4 regions of the Brevibacillus sp. BD137 genome follow, and region 2 is predicted to be linked to each of the others. Evidence: riboswitches for the same ligand, from Rfam matches in the RefSeq annotation. Region 2 holds a riboswitch; each other region holds the start of a gene.
What was found. A riboswitch is a leader RNA that binds a small molecule or an ion and turns the genes downstream of it on or off. The one in region 2 is predicted to bind cyclic di-GMP.
Positions count from the first base shown of each region.

Region 1: linked by a shared signal. The riboswitch ahead of ODZ53_RS10055 (GNAT family N-acetyltransferase) and the one ahead of ODZ53_RS08340 (methyl-accepting chemotaxis protein) in region 2 are both predicted to bind cyclic di-GMP.
Region 3: linked by a shared signal. The riboswitch ahead of ggt (gamma-glutamyltransferase) and the one ahead of ODZ53_RS08340 (methyl-accepting chemotaxis protein) in region 2 are both predicted to bind cyclic di-GMP.
Region 4: linked by a shared signal. The riboswitch ahead of ODZ53_RS06855 (hypothetical protein) and the one ahead of ODZ53_RS08340 (methyl-accepting chemotaxis protein) in region 2 are both predicted to bind cyclic di-GMP.

Region 1 covers NZ_JAOTNO010000004.1:15,532-20,176, forward strand. Annotated here, with positions in the region: gene ODZ53_RS10050 (methyl-accepting chemotaxis protein) at 1-1,035, opposite strand, end outside; gene ODZ53_RS10055 (GNAT family N-acetyltransferase) at 1,028-1,582, opposite strand; cyclic di-GMP riboswitch class I at 1,774-1,857, opposite strand; gene ODZ53_RS10060 (peroxiredoxin-like family protein) at 2,029-2,691, opposite strand; gene ODZ53_RS10065 (Crp/Fnr family transcriptional regulator) at 2,775-3,449, opposite strand; gene ODZ53_RS10070 (DNA alkylation repair protein) at 3,449-4,288, opposite strand; gene ODZ53_RS10075 (hypothetical protein) at 4,424-4,609, shown strand.
Region 2 covers NZ_JAOTNO010000003.1:354,218-358,862, forward strand. Annotated here, with positions in the region: gene ODZ53_RS08335 (transporter substrate-binding domain-containing protein) at 1-568, opposite strand, end outside; gene ODZ53_RS08340 (methyl-accepting chemotaxis protein) at 683-2,656, opposite strand; cyclic di-GMP riboswitch class I at 2,729-2,829, opposite strand; gene ODZ53_RS08345 (formate--tetrahydrofolate ligase) at 2,965-4,593, opposite strand.
Region 3 covers NZ_JAOTNO010000003.1:254,365-259,009, reverse strand. Annotated here, with positions in the region: gene ODZ53_RS07865 (methyl-accepting chemotaxis protein) at 1-1,018, opposite strand, end outside; gene ggt (gamma-glutamyltransferase) at 1,098-2,816, opposite strand; cyclic di-GMP riboswitch class I at 2,998-3,086, opposite strand; gene ODZ53_RS07855 (SET domain-containing protein) at 3,328-3,945, shown strand; gene ODZ53_RS07850 (glutamine--tRNA ligase/YqeY domain fusion protein) at 4,025-4,645, shown strand, end outside.
Region 4 covers NZ_JAOTNO010000003.1:30,933-35,577, forward strand. Annotated here, with positions in the region: gene ODZ53_RS06845 (HD-GYP domain-containing protein) at 1-942, opposite strand, end outside; gene ODZ53_RS06850 (DUF5317 domain-containing protein) at 926-1,477, opposite strand; gene ODZ53_RS06855 (hypothetical protein) at 1,548-1,766, opposite strand; cyclic di-GMP riboswitch class II at 1,734-1,814, opposite strand; gene argF (ornithine carbamoyltransferase) at 1,910-2,881, opposite strand; gene carB (carbamoyl-phosphate synthase (glutamine-hydrolyzing) large subunit) at 2,826-4,645, opposite strand, start outside.

The DNA of each region.
Region 1 (4,645 bases), on a different contig from region 2:
AGACGCTTCAATCGTGGCATTGAGTGCCAACAGGTTGGTTTGTGCAGAAATATCGGAAATGGTTTGAATGATTTTCCCAATCGATTCGGTTTCTTTATTGAGCTCTTGAATCAGCTGGTTCGTGCCTTGGATGTCCGTGATGAATCGTTCAAAGTCATTGCCGATGTTGCCAATGCGTTTTCCACTCTCGCTAGTGGCTTCTTTGGTCGATTCTACGTACTCATGCATTTCTGTAACAGAGCGGGTCATGTCCTCAACTTGCAGATTCGTCGAGCTCATTTCCCGACGCAGCTCGTCTGTATTGCTGGTCTGGACCGTAAAGGACTCCATAATGTCTTGCAGGGAAGCGACGGTTTCGACAGCGCGAACATTTACACCATCTGTTACCTTGTTCAAATTCTCTTGATAGTCTTGCATAGAGGTGAGAGATTCATTGATCTGATCGAGAACACGTTGCAACGATTCCTTCGAGGCAATCGCTTCTTGCTTTTGTTGCTCACTTTCCTCTTGCAGCTTGTTATTGAATACAGCATGCATCATGCTCGTGATAGAGACGAAGCAGAAGGTGAGCAGGAAGTACATCAGGTCAAGATTGCTTGTGGAATGGAAAATCAATTCTCTCTGTGTCAGGAAGTAGTAAGAGACAATGCCTAATGTCGATGCAATGGTCAAAATATTGATGAGTCGGTCTTGATAAATCCCCATGACTGCTACAAAGAACATAATGGTCATGATATTGATCATATGCGGATCCAGTCCAACAATGATGAACATGAAGATTCCGATTACAGCGAAGTTGAAAAACTTCATGAAAGGAGCTGCTTTTTCACGGAAGCGCGGGCGATTGGATATGTAAGTAAAAGGTGCCAGCACGCCATACAAAATACCCAGTATTGTGAAAACGAATGTGTACGAAACGCCTAGAAAGAGGTTTAAGACCTGAACAACCGTAATAATACTTGCGAATACGATTACGACCCAATTGTTTCTTCTTCTCAATAAATCAACGTTATCAATGTTATCCATGTTACCCACCTACCTCGACTTTTACTTGGTTGGATGACGACGAATTGTACCAGGAATATTTCGGATCGTGCTTATTGTCATAGACATCTTTTAGATGAAAGAGGGTCGGAATGGCATTGGCCCCTTTGTAAAAGACAATATCTTTGGTCTGAGTCGCCTTTACTTGATACTTCGTGTTAATAAATTTAAAAAAAGTTGGATCTGCTACCCCGATTGCGTGGGTATAGCCATGCTTTTCAGCGTAATCTATCATCAAGCAAATTCCTTTTTGCCCTAGTTGTCCACGGTATTTTGGCAAAACAGCGAGACTGTCTACCTCCATTACTTTCATATCTTCTGTAACAACATCCTGAAATAGTGATTTCATATAAGCACTTGATTTGGAAAAGGGCGTCATTTCAAATGTTCCACCTGCTTCACCATCATCGGCAAGTAGGAGGAATTGTGCGGAGCCTTCTTTCGCGTACTCCATCTCGAAGCCCATGCTTGTCCATACTGTTTCTTTGATTTCATGAAATTTAGCTAACTCTTGTACGGTTTCTACTTGTTTGTACATAACTTCTCCACTCCATCGTTTTCTGATTACCGTGTTGTGTATGTTTGACGTCCCAAAAGTTATGTTTTTCCATTCTGTTGCAAAAATGAAAGTGCTTTCATCCCCCTTTCAAAAAACGAAACACAAAAAAAGGCCGTTCCATCGAAATGGAACAACCGAAGCTACCAACATCAAAAAAATTGTTCCAAGATGATGGCAACCCGGCTATCATGGTCAAAGACTGTAGACCCGTGGTTTTGCGTCGCCACCTTTCGATGACTTTGCCTTTTGCATTTATTAGCATAATTTGTAAAACTGTGTCGAATTTTGCTAGACATAATCATGCAAAATATAAGCCAAAAGATATACTTTGTCAAGTTTTGGTAGGGTAAAGAAACTAATTGTTCATAAATCATAGACGAACAAAAAACCAGTTGTGATATCAACTGGTCCTTCATTCATAGGCGTTAGGTTAGGGTACGCAGAATGTCTAAAACTTGGGTAGGCTCCGTTCGCGCTTTGTAATCTGGATCTAAGCATGCTAATCGGATTACGCCCTGGTTGTCGAGGATATAAGTAGCAGGAATGGGGAGCGTCCAAGAATCGTCACGATTAAAATGCTTGAGATCAATATCCAATGATCGATAGGTATCCTGTAAATAATCGGGCAGTCTGAAACTGAGTTTATATTTTTCTGCTACCAGATTATTGGTATCGCATAACACGGGAAAGCTCAATCCGTTTTTCTCTTGCATAGTCAGAGAGTGTGCAGGAGATTGTGGACTAATGGCAAACAATTGGGCACCCAGAGAGGTAATCGTATCGATCTGTTTTTGGTATGCTTGCAGCTCCAAATTGCAGTAGGGGCACCAGGATCCACGGAAAAATGTGAGGACGATGGGACCTTTTACGATTTCTTCCGACAAGGTAATGGTCTTGCCAGTGTGGTCGTTCAACATGAAATCAGGCGCAATCGAACCAATCGGCAAGCCCTTTGCGTGTCCAGAGGTCCGCAGCTCCTCGATTGATCTTGTAAATGCATCTGTTACTTCACGAGTGAGGAAGCCAGCTATTTGAATGGTTGTAAAATCTAGCTCTTCGCGCAGGCTCTGAAAATGTGGTTTATCCATATGTCGTCTCCTCTTTTTCGAAAGAATAGTAGAAGTCATAGCTTCACGATATCTTTCTTTTGGAGGGAAAGATGTAAACTGGATTACATCTTCTTTAAAATGTTATCCCGATGAATGGAAATGGTTTTAAAACCTGTTTGAATCAGTTCTTCTCTTGCTAAAGCACGTAATGCTACCGTCACAGCTTCCCGGGATGCCCCGACATGGGCGAGCTCTTGATGGGAAAGAGGTAAGTCAATTTTTTGAAATGCAGAACTGCAAGGAGTACCAAATTGGTCGGCAAGCCTTACTAACGTGGAAATAATGCGATCTTGTAAAGGGAGAAGGGCAAGATTTTCGGCTGCTTGGCTGATCGAAACCATTCTATCGCTAATGATCTTCATGATCTTCATCATTAGTTGTGGATGTTCAATTATGTAGCTCTCAAATTTTGCTTTGCTCATTTTACAAATGAGGCAGGCTTCGATGGTTTCTATATACATCTCCCGTGTACCTAATGACAGGAGATCCAGTTCTCCAAACACATTGCCATCTCCGAGGATATCGAATGTGAACTGCCGACCATCCCGGTTTACTTTGTATAAACGTACTTTCCCCTGTTTGATGAAGTAGAAGCCCTCTGAAAAAGTTTCTGGTGTTTGAATACACGTATTTTGGGGGAAAGAGGTTAAGGAGGTTAATTGATCGATTAAGCGCAAACTTTCCTCGGATAATGAATTCAACAAATAAAATTGGGATAAATATGTGATTCGGTTCATCATTTCTGTTCGGTTTGGGTCTTCATGATTGTTCTTTTCGCTTTGGTAACAATTCTTTTCGTTTCTTTTGTATCCGAGATTCTTAGCCACTCGTCACAAAGCTGCGTCACCCAGTCTGGTTGTGATTTACTGGCATCGTTCAACCAATTCCCTACAGAATCTTGAACATATTTAGTGGCATCTGACTTCACTGGCGTGAGTAAAGGCAGGCAGCGAGCAGGCTCATTTCTCAATGCGTCTATATGCTTACACCAGACCCCTCGTGGGCGTGTGGCTTCTACCGCAAATCGCCGAATATTTTCATCGGTATCAAGTACCCATTCGCTCAGGAGTTGAATGGAATGGTCCAGATCATGCACGAGAGAATCTCGAATCGCCATCCATGCGAGCTCTCTCACTCCAAAATGTTGATCAGCCGCGAATTTTCTTATTTGCCTTAGTTTTTCTTCGAGAGATAAGCTGTTATCCAGGCCGATGATATAGGTACTCCAGCAACGGACACTGTCTGACTTGTGGTTGGCTAACGATAGGAAAACGGGAGACATAGCTGTGGGTTCACCCGATTTGTGTAAGATCGCAAGTAGTTCTTGTCCAATCAGACGGATCGCTTTCATTCCGCTTCGAGATCCCGTTTCTTCTAATTGATCAACAAGTGGGGAGACATGCGCACCCAGTTGAACATGAGGCAGAACGCTTTGTAACAGATGAATATGATCAACAGCCTGCCATTCAGTCAAATTGACGCTTTCTAATTCTCCAGCATGAAGGAGTGCTAATACATTTTCAGGGATGAGCGAGGTTCTACTTGCTCCTTTTCTCGTGTGTACCGAATCCGGCATTTTCAACAAACCCCTTTTCACAGAGATGGTAGACATTCAAAACGGAAATAGGCTGCAACAAAAGTATACATAAAAATCACCCGTAACAAAAATTTTCCAACCATCCGATAACTAGAAGGAATAGGAGGGGATATTATGAAGGAAGCAAAAGTGATTCAATTCTACTTTTCCGGAGGCGGTGAAACGATTAGCATCGAATCCACGGAACCGGAAGAGATCATTCAAATGGTCGCTAATCAAAACGACGGATGGCTCCAGTATGATGATGTTGTCATCAACGTGAGAAATGTTTCATATATCAAAGTGTGCAATCAGGCGTAAGGATAGGGAGCGGATTATATAGCTCCAACACGAAAA
Region 2 (4,645 bases):
GCTCACGAACGAATTTTTCGTTGGTGCCGCCTGGATTCACACCAATACGCACCTCTGGCTTGTTGATGTCTGCTACACTCTTGTACTTGTCTTTGTCTTCTGCACGGATGAGTGGAGCTTTACCGAACATAATATAAGGATCGCTCATATGCGCTTTTTTCTGACGGTCTGTGTTGCGCGTAACGCCTCCGACAGCAATATCGAATTTATTTGCCAACAAATCATCCATCAGTGTCGGCCAAGAGGTTTGGACAAAACGCGCCTCTACGCCCAGGCTTTTTGCGAATTCCTTCATCGCATCGATATCGTAACCTTCGAATTGGTTTGTTTTCGGATTCAAATATGTAAACGGTTTGTAGTCACCTGGAGTACCTACGAGGATGTAGCCTCTCGCAATGATTTCGTCCAAACGAGACTCAAACTTCTTCACTTGTGGTTTTTTAGCAGCTTCAGCCGCTACAGTTTGGACAGGCTTAACCGCTGTTGCGGCAAAAGCACCTGTTCCTGATGTCATGAGCATAGTTGCAGCGAGTGTGCTCGCCAAGATTGTTTGTGTGATTTTTTTCATCTGGGTTCTCCTCCTGTTAAACGGTAATGAATTTAGTTATAGAAACAAACTCCATCATCCCCTAATGGCATCCCCCCTTTCAAAAAGAGGACTTACAATCTGATGAGCTGCTTCTTACACCGAAAACCTGCCGATTCCTTGCTGTAATTCTTCCGCCACTGTGTTTAAATGCTCGACAGACTTGCCAATTTCTTGGATGGCTTGAAGCTGCTCTTCGGTTGCCCTTGCCACAGTTTGCGCGTCGAGTGAAGCATGCTTTGCAATGGTATGCATTTCATCTACAGAAGCACTCACCTGTTGGGAGCCTGCTGACATTTGCTCAGATGCTGCGGATACTTCCAAAATGTGCGCGGCAACGTTCCGGGAAGATTCCAAAATATGCTCGAAGATTTCGCGAACCTCTTCGACCAGTTGGATACCTTGCTGTGCGTTTTGGTTACCCTCGGTCATAACCTCTACTGCGTGATGAGTATCCTGCTGGATTTCGCCGATCAGCATTGCAATTTTCGATGCGGATTCCTCGGATTGGTTCGCCAGTTTTTTCACTTCACCAGCAACTACAGCAAACCCACGTCCATGCTCGCCAGCACGTGCTGCCTCAATCGAAGCGTTCAAGGCAAGCAAATTGATTTGCGAGGTCAACTGACTAATCGTATCGAGAATGCCTTCGATTTCTTTGGAGCGATTGTTGAGCTGCTCGATGGCTACAGTCGCCTTCGAAGTTCCCTCGCCAATGCTTCCCATCTGGCGAACTGCCTGCTCTACCACAGCAGTCCCTTGCTCAGCCTGCTCTGTTGCGATCTGGGCAGCCTCAGAAACATGTGCAGACGTCTCCGCGATTTTCACGATGCCTGCTGCCATGTCAGTCATCGACAATGCGATTTCCTGCGAGCTGGATGCCTGCGCCTCTGCTCCCTCAGAAATCTGTTCGATAGACAACCCGATTTGGTTGATGTTTTCCGTCGCTTGTTTAATACCTTCGGAGACTTCCTGACTAAAACGCTGAACTTGATCAGACGACAGTGATACGTCTTCGATCAAATTTTTCAAGTGTGATACCGTCTGGTTAAAGTCACGGGACAGAACCGCAATCTCGTCTTTTCCGTCAACCGTTACGGTCTCTTTCAAGTTCCCCTGCGCCACTACATTTACTGCGTGATTCAGACGCTCAATTGGTTTCACCATGCGTACAGCCAAGAAATAAACGAGGACAACCCCAAGCCCCAATACGATGAGGGAAATAACCGTCAATCGGACTAACAGTTGATCGACAGGTGCATGTAGCTCCGCTACGGGTGCAGTGATGAATATCCCCCAGTTCAAATTGGTTGGCGCATAGGAAGCAAATCGCTCTGTATTCTCGTATTCGTATTGGGCGATTCCATGATTCCCTTGCTTGATATCTTCAAAAGCAGTCTGAAGTTGAAGAATACCCATATTGAGAATGGATTCCTTCAGAATGTACTCGCTATTCGGATGATAAATAAATGTTCCTGTTTTGCTTACTAAAAAGGCGTAACCTAATTCGCCAAATTTCTCTTCAGACACCTTTTTTTGGATCTCATTGATTGGAATCGTAGAACCGATGTAACCGTATTGACGGTTGTCCTTCATCAATGGAACGACCAGTGTCACGATGTTATTCCCTGTCCGCTTCGAAACGACTGGCTCAGAGACAACAACCTTCCCTTCCCCTTTGCTGGCTTCCTTAATATGCGGACGATCCGAGATGTCGGTCACTTCACCCTTGAAATTGATCACTTTCTTACCGCTTAAGTCATGCGAAAAGAAGAACGTCTCAAACTCGGGGTTTTTCTTTTGGGCTTCTTGAATGAGTTTCAGGTCTTGTTCGACATTTTGATCTGCCGACATCAACCCTCCTATCGCTCGTACAATCTCAATTTTCTCTTGAAAGAAACCATCGATACGAATCGAGAGATTGCTAGCTGACAGCTCAGCTTCTTTGTCCAGACTGTTTGCCAAAAGGTTGGAAGCACTCCAATAGCTTGCACCGCAAACCGTACCCAAACTTATCACCAACAGCAGGCACAAAACGATAATTAGCTTATTCTTCAAACTATTTTTCATACCGAATCCCTTCTCCCTTCTCTTTTTTCAACAAAAAAAAGACTGCCCACCGACAGCCCATCATGACTACGGTATGGCAACCCGGCTGTCCTAGCTGCGAAAGTCATTTGACCTTCGTCCTTAGACCCGTGGCTTTGCGTCCCTGCCTTTCAGCAAGTTTGCCTTTGTCATTCCTTGTTGTTTTTCAATTAAGTGCACATTTTTTCAATCACACCTTTCATTTCCCATAACTTTCCGCCGATAAACCTCAAAATGGAAAAAAAGCTGACAACCTTTTACAGCTGTCAGCTTTTTGTCACACTTTTTGATTAGCTTAATCCAATCACTTGGCCATCCTCGTCTACATATAACGATTCCGCAGCCGGCTTTTTCGGGAGGCCAGGCATGGTAACCAAGCTTCCGGTCAGTGCCACGATGAAACCAGCTCCTGCTGATATGCGCACTTCGCTCACATGAATCGTGAAGTCTACAGGTGCCCCCAACAGATCAGCGCGATCCGTAAAAGAGTAAGGTGTTTTCGCCATGCACACAGGCAGATGGGACATGCCCATTTCTTCTACCTTTTGCATCGTTTTTAATGCCAACGGCGAAAAGACAACTCCTGATCCACGGTATACTTCTTTCACGACAGTCTCAATCTTGTCTTTAATGCTGAGGCCTTCCTCATACAAGAATCGGAAAGACGAAGGCAGCTCTGCTGCCCGAATGACTTTTTCAGCCAGCTCGACACCGCCTGCTCCTCCTTCTGCCCACACTTTAGAGAGCGCTGCTTCGGCTCCAGCCGCTTGGCACAGCGCAATGACAGCATCAATCTCTGCTTGGGTATCTGTCGCAAAATGATTAATGGCCACCACTGCTGGCACACCGAACTTCTGTAGGTTTTCCAGATGTCGCTTGACGTTTTCGAAGCCTTTTTCCAGAGCAGACAAGTTCTCCACTGCCAAGTCTGGTACTTTTACCCCGCCGTTGTATTTCAACGAACGAACTGTAATGACCACGACAGCAGCCGATGGAGTCAGACCTGCTTTTCTGCACTTGATGTCAAAAAACTTCTCGGCTCCCAAGTCGGCACCAAATCCAGCCTCTGTTACGACGTAATCTGCCAGCTTCAAGGCCATTTTGGTTCCGATCACACTGCTGCACCCATGTGCGATATTGGCAAAAGGTCCACCGTGAATGATGACCGGGGTTCCCTCGATTGTCTGTACGAGATTGGGCTTGATGGCTTCCTTCAAGAGAACACACATCGCATCAACCGCGTTGATTTCTTCTGCCCGTACAGGCTGATCATTGAAATCGTAGCCAATAATGATATGGTTCAACCGCTCGCGCAAGTCTGCTAGATTCTCACTCAAGCATAAGATCGCCATGATTTCCGACGCGGTCGTAATCATGAAGCCATCCTCACGCGTCATACCATTACCTTCACCCAGACCAATCACGATGTTTCGCAGTGCGCGGTCGTTCATGTCCATAGCTCGTTTCCAGACGATTTTCTTTGGATTGAGTCCGCGCGGATTGCCATGAAAAATATGATTGTCGATCATCGCTGCCAACAAGTTATGTGCAGCTGTAATCGCGTGAATGTCCCCTGTAAAATGCAGGTTAATTTCATCAGCCGGGAGAATTTGTGCCTGGCCGCTTCCAGTTGCGCCTCCTTTGATCCCCATGCAAGGACCCAAGGACGGCTCGCGAAGTGCTGCCATTGTTTTCTTCCCGAGATGATTTAAAGATTGTGACAGACCAATCGTCGTGAGCGTCTTGCCTGCTCCCGCCGGATTGGGGTTCATCGCTGTAACAAGAATCAGTTTGCCATCAGGGCGATCCTTCACTTGCTCCCATAGTTCATCTGATAGTTTGGCTTTATATTTTCCGTATAGCTCCAAATGCTGTTCTTCAATACCTGCACTCTTGGCAATTTCAACAATAGACTTCATTTTTGCCTCCCTGCCACACCAGAATGTAATGCACCAGTTACCAATCTTCTAC
Region 3 (4,645 bases), 100 kb from region 2:
GTCCAACCTCATCCTTTGTTCGAATTTGCAAGGGTTGTACAGTCAGTTCACCCTCGGAAATGCGGTTAGCCACGGAGGCAACTGCCGCAATAGGGCGCGAGATTTGCCGGGAAACAGCGTAGGCGATTGCGATCACGACAGCAACAACAATGATGACAATGATCCTAACCATGGTGGTAACGGATGAAACAGCAGATGTTATAGATTCGACAGGGATGTGCAGATACAAACCAAAGTTGGTCTTGGGAATGGGGGAGTAGGTGACAACGTATTCCTTGTCATTGTCCGAGTAGCTGTATGAGCCCTTTTCCGTTTTTCCTGATTTAAGGATTTCCATTAATGGTTGCGGCAGAGCGGATTCCGTAAGCGGTTTGCCGATTAGATCCTGGGTAGGATGGTATTGAATTTGATCCTTGTTATCAACGAGAATCGGATAACCATCGTTGCCTACTTTCAAATCTTTGAGAAAGGTAGCTGTGAAGTCATCTACATTGACTAGTCCGGTTAAGACACCAAGCTTCTCGTTGTTTTTCCCTTTTACAGGGGAAGCGACGATGATAGAGCGATTGCCGGTTGTCTTCGCAACAAGAACATCGGAGAAGCTGGGCTTGTCCTGCATACCGTCTTTGAAGAATTGGCGCTCGCCAAGATTGATTCCAACGCTTTTGGGGAACGTATCAGCCGTTACTTTTCCATCGCTTGCGATAAACGTATTTCCGTCATACAGTTTCATTTCCTCGGTAAACTTGCGAATAAATTCATTTTTTGCCACTGCATCATCGGATTGAATATCCGAGGTGCGGGCTAAAACTTGAATTTCTGTCATACGCCGGTCCAGATATTGATCCATAGCGATGGCTGTACTGGAAGTAAGGTCAACATAGGATGATTTTTGTTTATCAATGAGAATGGATGAAAAGCTGCTCGTGATAAACAACGAAACGGCAGTAAGTGGAATGACGGCCACGACGAGAAACCAAAGAATCATTTTGTTCCTGAGTTTGTTGAACAAAAACATAGGTTTGTCCACTCCTAATCCGTGAATGCGAAATAGAACAGTCAGACTGCTGAGATGAGCTCAGCAGTCTGACAAAATATTAATAGCCCATTGCTGCGCCTTCACCGCGAGGGTCAGCACCGCCAAATTTTACATTGGTTTGCGGGTCAATCAGGATTGCGCCGGACTGTCCCATCGCATCGGTATAGGCTGCTTCCAGCTTTTCGACTGGATGTCCACGTTTAATGAGCTCGTCCAGGACTTCTTGAGGGATGCGGCTTTCCACCTTGAGATTGTTGGAAGCAGATCCCCAGTTGCGTCCATGCAGCCATCTTGGCGCTTCGATTGCGTCTTGCACGCTGAAACCAAAGTCGACGATGCGTGTGACGAGTGCAGCTTGCGTTTGCGGCTGTCCTTCTCCCCCTTGTGTTCCGTAAAGAAGATAAGGCTTGTCCCCTTTAAAGAGCATAGCTGGGTTAATGGTGTGGAAGGTGCGTTTTCCTGGTTCCAAGTGATTGATGTGTTTGGAATCCAAGGAGAAATAGCTTCCGCGGTTTTGCAAAAGGACACCCGTATCTTTCGCTACGATGCCGGAACCCCAGTCAAAGTAGTGACTCTGAATGATGGACACGGCATTTCCATCTTTGTCGACGATCCCGAACCAGGTTGTATCGCCTTTAGGATCAAGCGGTTCTACGGATTTGGCTGCTTGCTTCAAATCAATGCGCGCAGCTAAATCTTTCCCGTGCTGCTTGGACAACAGCTCATCCACAGGGATATCCGCAAAGGCAGGGTCAGTCAGCCATTTGTCGCGGTCAGCAAAAGCCTGTTTGGTAGCTTCCACAATCGTGTGGTAGTAATCGGGTGTTCCTTCACCCATGCTCTTGAGGTCAAAGTTATTCAAAACATTAAGAATAGAGAGTGATGCCATGCCTTGGGAGTTAGGCGGAACGTTATACGCTTTGTAACCGCGGTAGTCTACCGTAATGGGATCTGCCCACGTAGAGGTATGCTTCTCAAAATCTTTCAACGTGAGCAATCCGCCGTTGGCTTTCATGTCTGCTACGATTTTTTTCGCAACTTCTCCTTTATAAAAACCGTCAGCGCCTTTTTTCGCAATGATTCGCAAAGTATTGGCAAGATCCTTTTGTTTGAGAATTTCGCCCGCTGCATAAGGTTCGCCGTTGGGCTTCAGGAATGTTTTGCGGAATCCATCAAAACGTTGAAGATTCTTCAAGTCATTGTCAGTTGGATCTGTCGCGTATTTTGTCCAATATACTTGGTTGGGGGAGACGGGATATCCGTTCTCGGCGTATCCAATGGCAGGCTCCAGCAGTCTGTTCCATTGAAGCTTATTGTTGCCCATGCTTTTATGGGCGTAGTTGTACGCCTCCCACCAGCCGGAGACGACACCAGGGACAGTGTTTGCTGATTCATAACCGCGGGACGGGATTTTTTCGTAGCCTTTGCCTTTGTAATAGTCGATGGTTGCCTTTTCGCCTGCGCGACCACTGCCGTTCAGCGCTTTCAGCTCTTTTGTTTTGGCATTGTAGATGAGCCAGAAGTTATCTCCGCCAATGGTTGTGTAATGAGGATAGACAACAGCTAAGGTGGAAGCGGCCGTAATAGCAGCATCTACTGCATTTCCGCCGTCTTCCAGTGTTTTCAGGGCCGCAGCCGTAGCCAGATAGTGAGGAGTCGTCACCATTGCGTTCGGTGACATCGATGTTGGACGGTTAGCAGCCTGTGCTCCAGAGAATGTTGATACCCCGATGACAGCAGTCAGCGCGACGGTCGAGAGTTTCTTCCAGAATGACATTCCTATGAAACCTCCTTCATGATGAAAAGAATAATGATTTATTAAACCGGCTATCCGCTGTTGCCTCACCTCCTTTAAAAGTTAAAAATACACAAACATACAAAAGTAGACAAAAATAGACATTATGAGCGCAAAAAAAGACCAATGATATAGGATCATTGGTCGCGTCCTACATCAATACTTCGGTAGCTGGCAAGCGTGTCCGCTGTTGCGGAGGTAGCCCCTGTAGCTTTGCGTCGCCGGATTTCCCCGGGTATGCCGTTTCGATATCAATGGGTGAAGCATAAAATGACACATATACTGATTCGATCGTTGTGGGAAAATGTTCCTAAAAACTCCGTTTGCCAATAATATAGACTATTTACCATTTGTGGTAAATAAGAAAAATATTTTAATCCGTAAAAATAGTCAGGAATGCTATGTATTTTTCGAAAGATATTCACACACCTCTTCGGGCAAAGCTGCTTATGATGATAAAAAGGCACATCTGCCAAGGAGTGAAAAAAAGGCCATGATGCATCCCGATACAGAATTGCGCTATATCAACGATGAGATCGGGTACGGTGTGTTTGCGACGAGGTTTATCCCAAAAGGAACGATTGTATGGGCACAGGATGATTTGGACCAAGTATTGGACCCTGCATTTGTGGAAAGACTTGACTCATTACGAAAACAGGACGTACAAAAATATTCATTTAAGAACCAGTTCGGAAAGTACATTCTTTGTTGGGATAAGGCAAGGTACGTGAACCACAGCTTTCATGCGAATTGTGTGCCGACCATGTATGATATGGAATTGGCTGCACGGGATATTTTTCCGGGCGAAGAGCTGACTGATGATTATGGAACGTTAAATTTGGATGAACCTTTTGAGTGTTTGCCCGAGTCCGACACGGACCGCTCCCGTGTAATGCCCGATGATTTGCTTCGGTATTACCCGCAGTGGGATCGGATTGCAGCGGAAGCATTCCAACGGTTCAATCATGTTGAACAGCCTTTGCTGCATCTGATTCCCTCGAAGCATCTCGAAACGATTCGTGGGATCACGGAGCAGCGCTTAGCCATTGATTCTGTTATTCACCTGTATTGCAGGTCACAATGGCAAACGGGGCAGCAATGGGAGACGTGAGCGGGTCGGTCAACGACCCGATTTTGTTGAACTCTGGGAAGAGAATCAGTATTATGGAATGTAAAGGTGAAGTGAAAGGTTGATTTCATTGGAAAACAAGGTAGCGGCATCCAATTTTATCCGCAATATCATGATTGATGACTTGCAAGAGGGCAAAGTAAAGGAAATCATTACCCGCTTTCCCCCAGAACCGAACGGGTATCTCCATATTGGACATGCAAAAGCAATCTGCCTAAACTTTGAGTTGGCACGAGAATTCTCCGGCAAGGCCAACCTGCGTTTTGACGATACCAACCCGGTGAAGGAAGACATCGAATACGTAGAAGCTATCAAAAGGGACGTTCAATGGCTTGGCTTCGAATGGGACGGGTTGTTTTTTGCATCTGATTACTTTGAAGAGATGTACAACCGAGCGGTGCTGTTGATTAAAAAAGGTCTGGCTTACGTAGACGATCTGTCTCCTGAAGACATGCGTAAAATGCGTGGAACATGGACAGAGCCGGGCACAGATAGTCCGTTCCGCAGCCGGTCTGTGGAGGAAAACCTGGACCTGTTTGCACGTATGCGCCAAGGGGAATTCAAGGACGGGGAAAAGGTGCTGCGTGCGAAAATCGATATGGCTTCGCAGAACTTCAACATGCGTGATCCGGTTCTGTATCGAATCTCCCATGCAACGCATCACAACACGGGCGACAAATGG
Region 4 (4,645 bases), 320 kb from region 2:
CTCTTCTGGAGTGAGCTTTCCTTTTTTATTGAGAATTTCGTCTTCGATGCCAATTTTTCCAATGTCGTGCAGGATTCCCCCGATATAAACATCCTCCACTTTTCGTTCGGCCAAACCAATATCTCTCGCAATTTCTCTTCCCCAGTAAGCTACACGCTGAGAATGTCCACTTGTGTATCGATCTCGTGCGTCAATGGAAGCAGCCATCGTCGTTAAGAAGTTGTGATTGAATGATTTGACCTCTTCCACTTTTTGCTGAAGCCTTTGAAGATTGTCATAGTAATGATGAAAAACGTAGCTGATCGTAATAAACGCAATCATCATAGGAATTAGTGTTAACGGACCATATAACTCTACTAATCGTGAACCTACCCCGGCAAGAATTAAAAGCAACAAGTAAGTCGAGGTAAAGCCTTTTGCCATCATCTTTACGGTTCGCGCCCAGGTCATTTGATGAAAATAAGAGATACCCAATCCACATAAAATCAGGTTCACAAACCAATACACAACAGCCAAAAACAAATCGCTAATAATGGGAGAAACAGTTCCGAAGCCCTCGATCCAATCCTTCAAAAACGCTACTGTCCATATAGTCATTAACAATTGCCCAATGTTAATAATAGCTTTTAGCGGATTAAACCTTCCCAGAAAAGCAATGATTAAAGATTCAATAACAGCAGCCCATACTCCGACCCAGACTCCGTACAACAAGATACCCGAAAAGATTACAGCATTGTTCACTGTTAAAATCGTATTAGATATACGCACGGGAGCAAAACAGGAAAAAATGGTCAGGAGGGTGTAGGTAGATAATACCCCCCAATGCTCACGAGCAGCCCATTCAGATGAAGATGTGTAAAAAATATAGATTGCTGCAATGACAAATCCAACCTGGACAACAATCCCTTTTATCCAAACCGCAAAATTAGTTTTTTGTCGCATAGCTTTTACCTTCGCGAAGTTGTAGTAATGAAATCGGTTTATTCATCAATCGCTGAACAAGTAAAAAGGCACCTAACATAATAAAAATATCGCCGATGCTAATAATCCGAGGAATGAAAGATGGCATGTAAATGACATCCGTCAAAAACGGAAAATTCGAACTTTCCGTCAATACACTATGCTTGAAATTCGTTCCGTTTATAACTGGCTCTAAATCATAAGGAAGCTTTGCTGCTTGAACTAAATCGATTGGCATTTTTCCATTGTTAGACCAAATTGCAATCGCATTCAGCAACCAGCCGATTAAAAAAATCCGCATATCTTCAAATTCTCGATTAAAAACGAGGAAGGCCAATATAAACACATACGCGATCGATATGAAAATGCCACCGATCGTAGGGAAGAAGACTGCACAAGCCTGCAGCAATATGGTAACGAAAAGAAGTTTCATTTGGTTGAACTTAGGTAATTCTTTGATTCTTCCCCCTCGCAGCAATGCTACGAGAAAAGATAGGGCAATTACATCCAATAGCATGTTGTTTCCTCCAAGCTTGAAGAAAAAACACCACTCAGCCAAGCGGTGTTTGTTTCTCCGATACGCTTATTTATCCAATATGGAAGTTTGCAGAAGTAGCTGCTACGATTGCTACCACCATCATAATTGCCGCGAACCATTTTTTCATTTTCTTTTCCCCTCCTTCAAGCATAGTGGAGAAAGCTGGCTTCGCTACTGTCCGTGATGCAGAGGCCAAGCGACCAAGTACAGCCCCTGCTCCCCTTTCCTTTTCCATTAAGAAAAAGGTTGGATTCGCTACTGGCTCCATACGGACCAAGCGACCAGATACAGTCCGTACTTCTTCGCTTCTTTCCTACCTTTATTTTACACATAAGTGACAAAATTCGGCAATCATAGATTCATAGTCTATTCGATTTAATTGCAGATAGTTCTATTTAACTAGAACTATGTTCACACCAGCGCCGCCAAGATCGCTTTTTGTGCGTGCAATCTATTTTCAGCCTGATCAAAAATGACAGAGCGCGATCCGTCGATGACCCCGGTTGTCACTTCCTCCCCACGATGTGCTGGCAAGCAGTGCAAGAAGAGATAATTACGGTCTGCCGCTGCTACCAATTTTTCGTTCACTTGATAGTCGGCAAATGCTTTCAATCGCACCTCATTTTCTTCTTCAAAACCCATACTAGTCCAAACGTCCGTGTATACAGCATCTGCCCCCATGACAGCCTCTATCGGATCAGTGGTCACCATCATTTTTCCACCGCTTTGTTTCGCGTACCCTGTAGCTTTTGCGACAATGGTTGTATCCATTTCGTAGCCTACCGGAGTCGCCACCCGCACATCAAGACCAAGCAGAGCTGCGCCCAGCACCAGTGAGTTCGCCACGTTATTGCCGTCTCCTACATAGGCGAGCTTGATTCCTTTTAGCTTGCCCTTATGCTCCCAGATCGTCAGCAGATCAGCCAAAGCCTGACAAGGATGGTACAGATCGGTCAAACCATTGATAATGGGGATCGACGCGTGCAGAGCAAGCTCTTCTACATAGGAGTGGGAAAAGGTGCGAATCATGATGGCATCCACGTACCGAGAGAGAACTTTTGCTGTGTCGCTGATCGGCTCCCCACGTCCGAGCTGAAGCTCTTTTCCGCTCATGAACATCCCCAGGCCGCCCAACTGGTGCATCCCTACTTCAAAGGAGACGCGCGTGCGGGTCGAAGCCTTGTCAAAGATCATTCCCAACGTCTTGCCTTGCAAAGGCTGAAATGGCTGACCCAGCTTTTGCAATTGCTTGACGTGAGCAGACAGATGGAGCAGCTCCATCAATTCTTCCCCGTTGAATTCATCGACGCGTAGAAAGTCTTTTCCTTTATGCTTTTGTAACGGCAAGTTTTGAAAGTGTTCCAATATCTTCACTGGCTGCATGCGAGCCACCTCTTTTCTTCAAAATAGACTTCACGTATAACTCGAACGTATCGACAGCGGAGAACAATGGCACACCTTGTTGTACCATCCTGCTTCGCAGGGCAAATCCTGTCCGGCCCTGACGATTGCCTTTCGTCGCAGTAACGAGAGCGAAAGCCGCTTCTTCCTTTTGCAACAGCTCGATCCACGCCGCTTCATCTGCCACGATATGCTTCACGACAATTTCTTTGGCTGCCAGCCACTCGGCCGTTCCCGGAGTCGCCGCCAGTTCCGCGCCGTCAGCTTGGAGTCGCCCCAGCAGCTCTCTTACTGCTTCCTGCTTATCTCCATCTGCCAGAGAAATCATGACCAACTGACCCTTTTGCCAGTCGCCGTACAAATTGTCCTTGAAAGCAAAGGCTTTGCCTGCTGCCTCTTCGAAAGAATGCCCCAAGCCGAGAACTTCGCCCGTCGATTTCATCTCTGGACCCAGTACCGGGTCTACACCGTTCAGCTTGATCGTGGAGAAAACCGGTGCCTTGACGACTGCAAACGGAATCTCTGGCAAAAGCCCTGTACCGTAGCCCATCTCCGACAGCTTTTCACCCAATTGTGCGCGAACCGCCAGTTGAACCATCGGGACGCCAGTCACTTTGCTTGTAATCGGTACGGTCCGTGATGCACGAGGATTTACCTCCAGTACATAAACCGTTTCGCCATCAATGACGAACTGGATATTGATTAACCCGGCCGCTTCCATTTCCTTCGCGATTGCTTCGGTATAGCTCGCGATTTTGTGCTTGATGTCATCCGTCAGATGAGGAGCCGGGAACAAGGCTACACTGTCGCCTGAGTGGATGCCCGCCCTCTCCACATGCTGGAAAATCCCTGGGATGATAACAGATTGTCCGTCGCATACCGCGTCTACTTCTGCTTCCTTGCCTGGAACGTATTTATCCACGAGGAGCGGGAAGAACATGCTCATGTCCGGATGGTTCAACCAGTCGTGAAGGGTAGCTTGTAGCTCGTCGATATTGTGGACAACTACCATACCTTGCCCGCCGATGACGTACGAAGGTCGCATCAAAACAGGGAAGCCGATTTCCTCCGCTATCGCTGTCGCATCCTCCAAGGACGATACTCCTTTACCGGGGATATGCGGAATGTCCAGCTTGCGCAGCATGGCGTAGAACAGCTCGCGATCCTCCGCGCGTTCGATTGCGGTAAGCGACGTACCCATTACTTTCAGCCCCGCGTTCTCCAGCTTGGCTGCCAAATTGATCGCAGTTTGACCACCGAACTGAACCATGACGCCCTCAACCTGTTCGCGCTCTGCGATATGCAGCACGTCTTCTACGTGAAGTGGTTCAAAATATAGATGGTCGGCAGTTTCGTAGTCAGTGCTGACCGTCTCTGGGTTGTTGTTCACAACGACTGCCGCAATACCACTTGCCTGAAGTGCTTTGGCTGCATGCACAGAACAGTAGTCAAATTCGATTCCCTGACCAATGCGTATAGGACCTGAGCCAAGTACCAAGACTTTGCGGCCAGACAGTGTCTCGACCTCATCTATTCCTTGCCAATCCGAATAGTAGTAAGGGGTTTGGGCATCAAATTCTGCCGCACAAGTGTCCACGATTTTATAAGTAGGCGTAATGCCTGATTCTTGACGAAGTGATTTGATTTCGGCAGGTGTAGCACCAACCAGTGTAGCGATGGTTTCATCGGCAAACCCGCGACGCTTGGCTTCCAACAACAGCTCTGGGGTCAGTGTTTTGCTGTCGT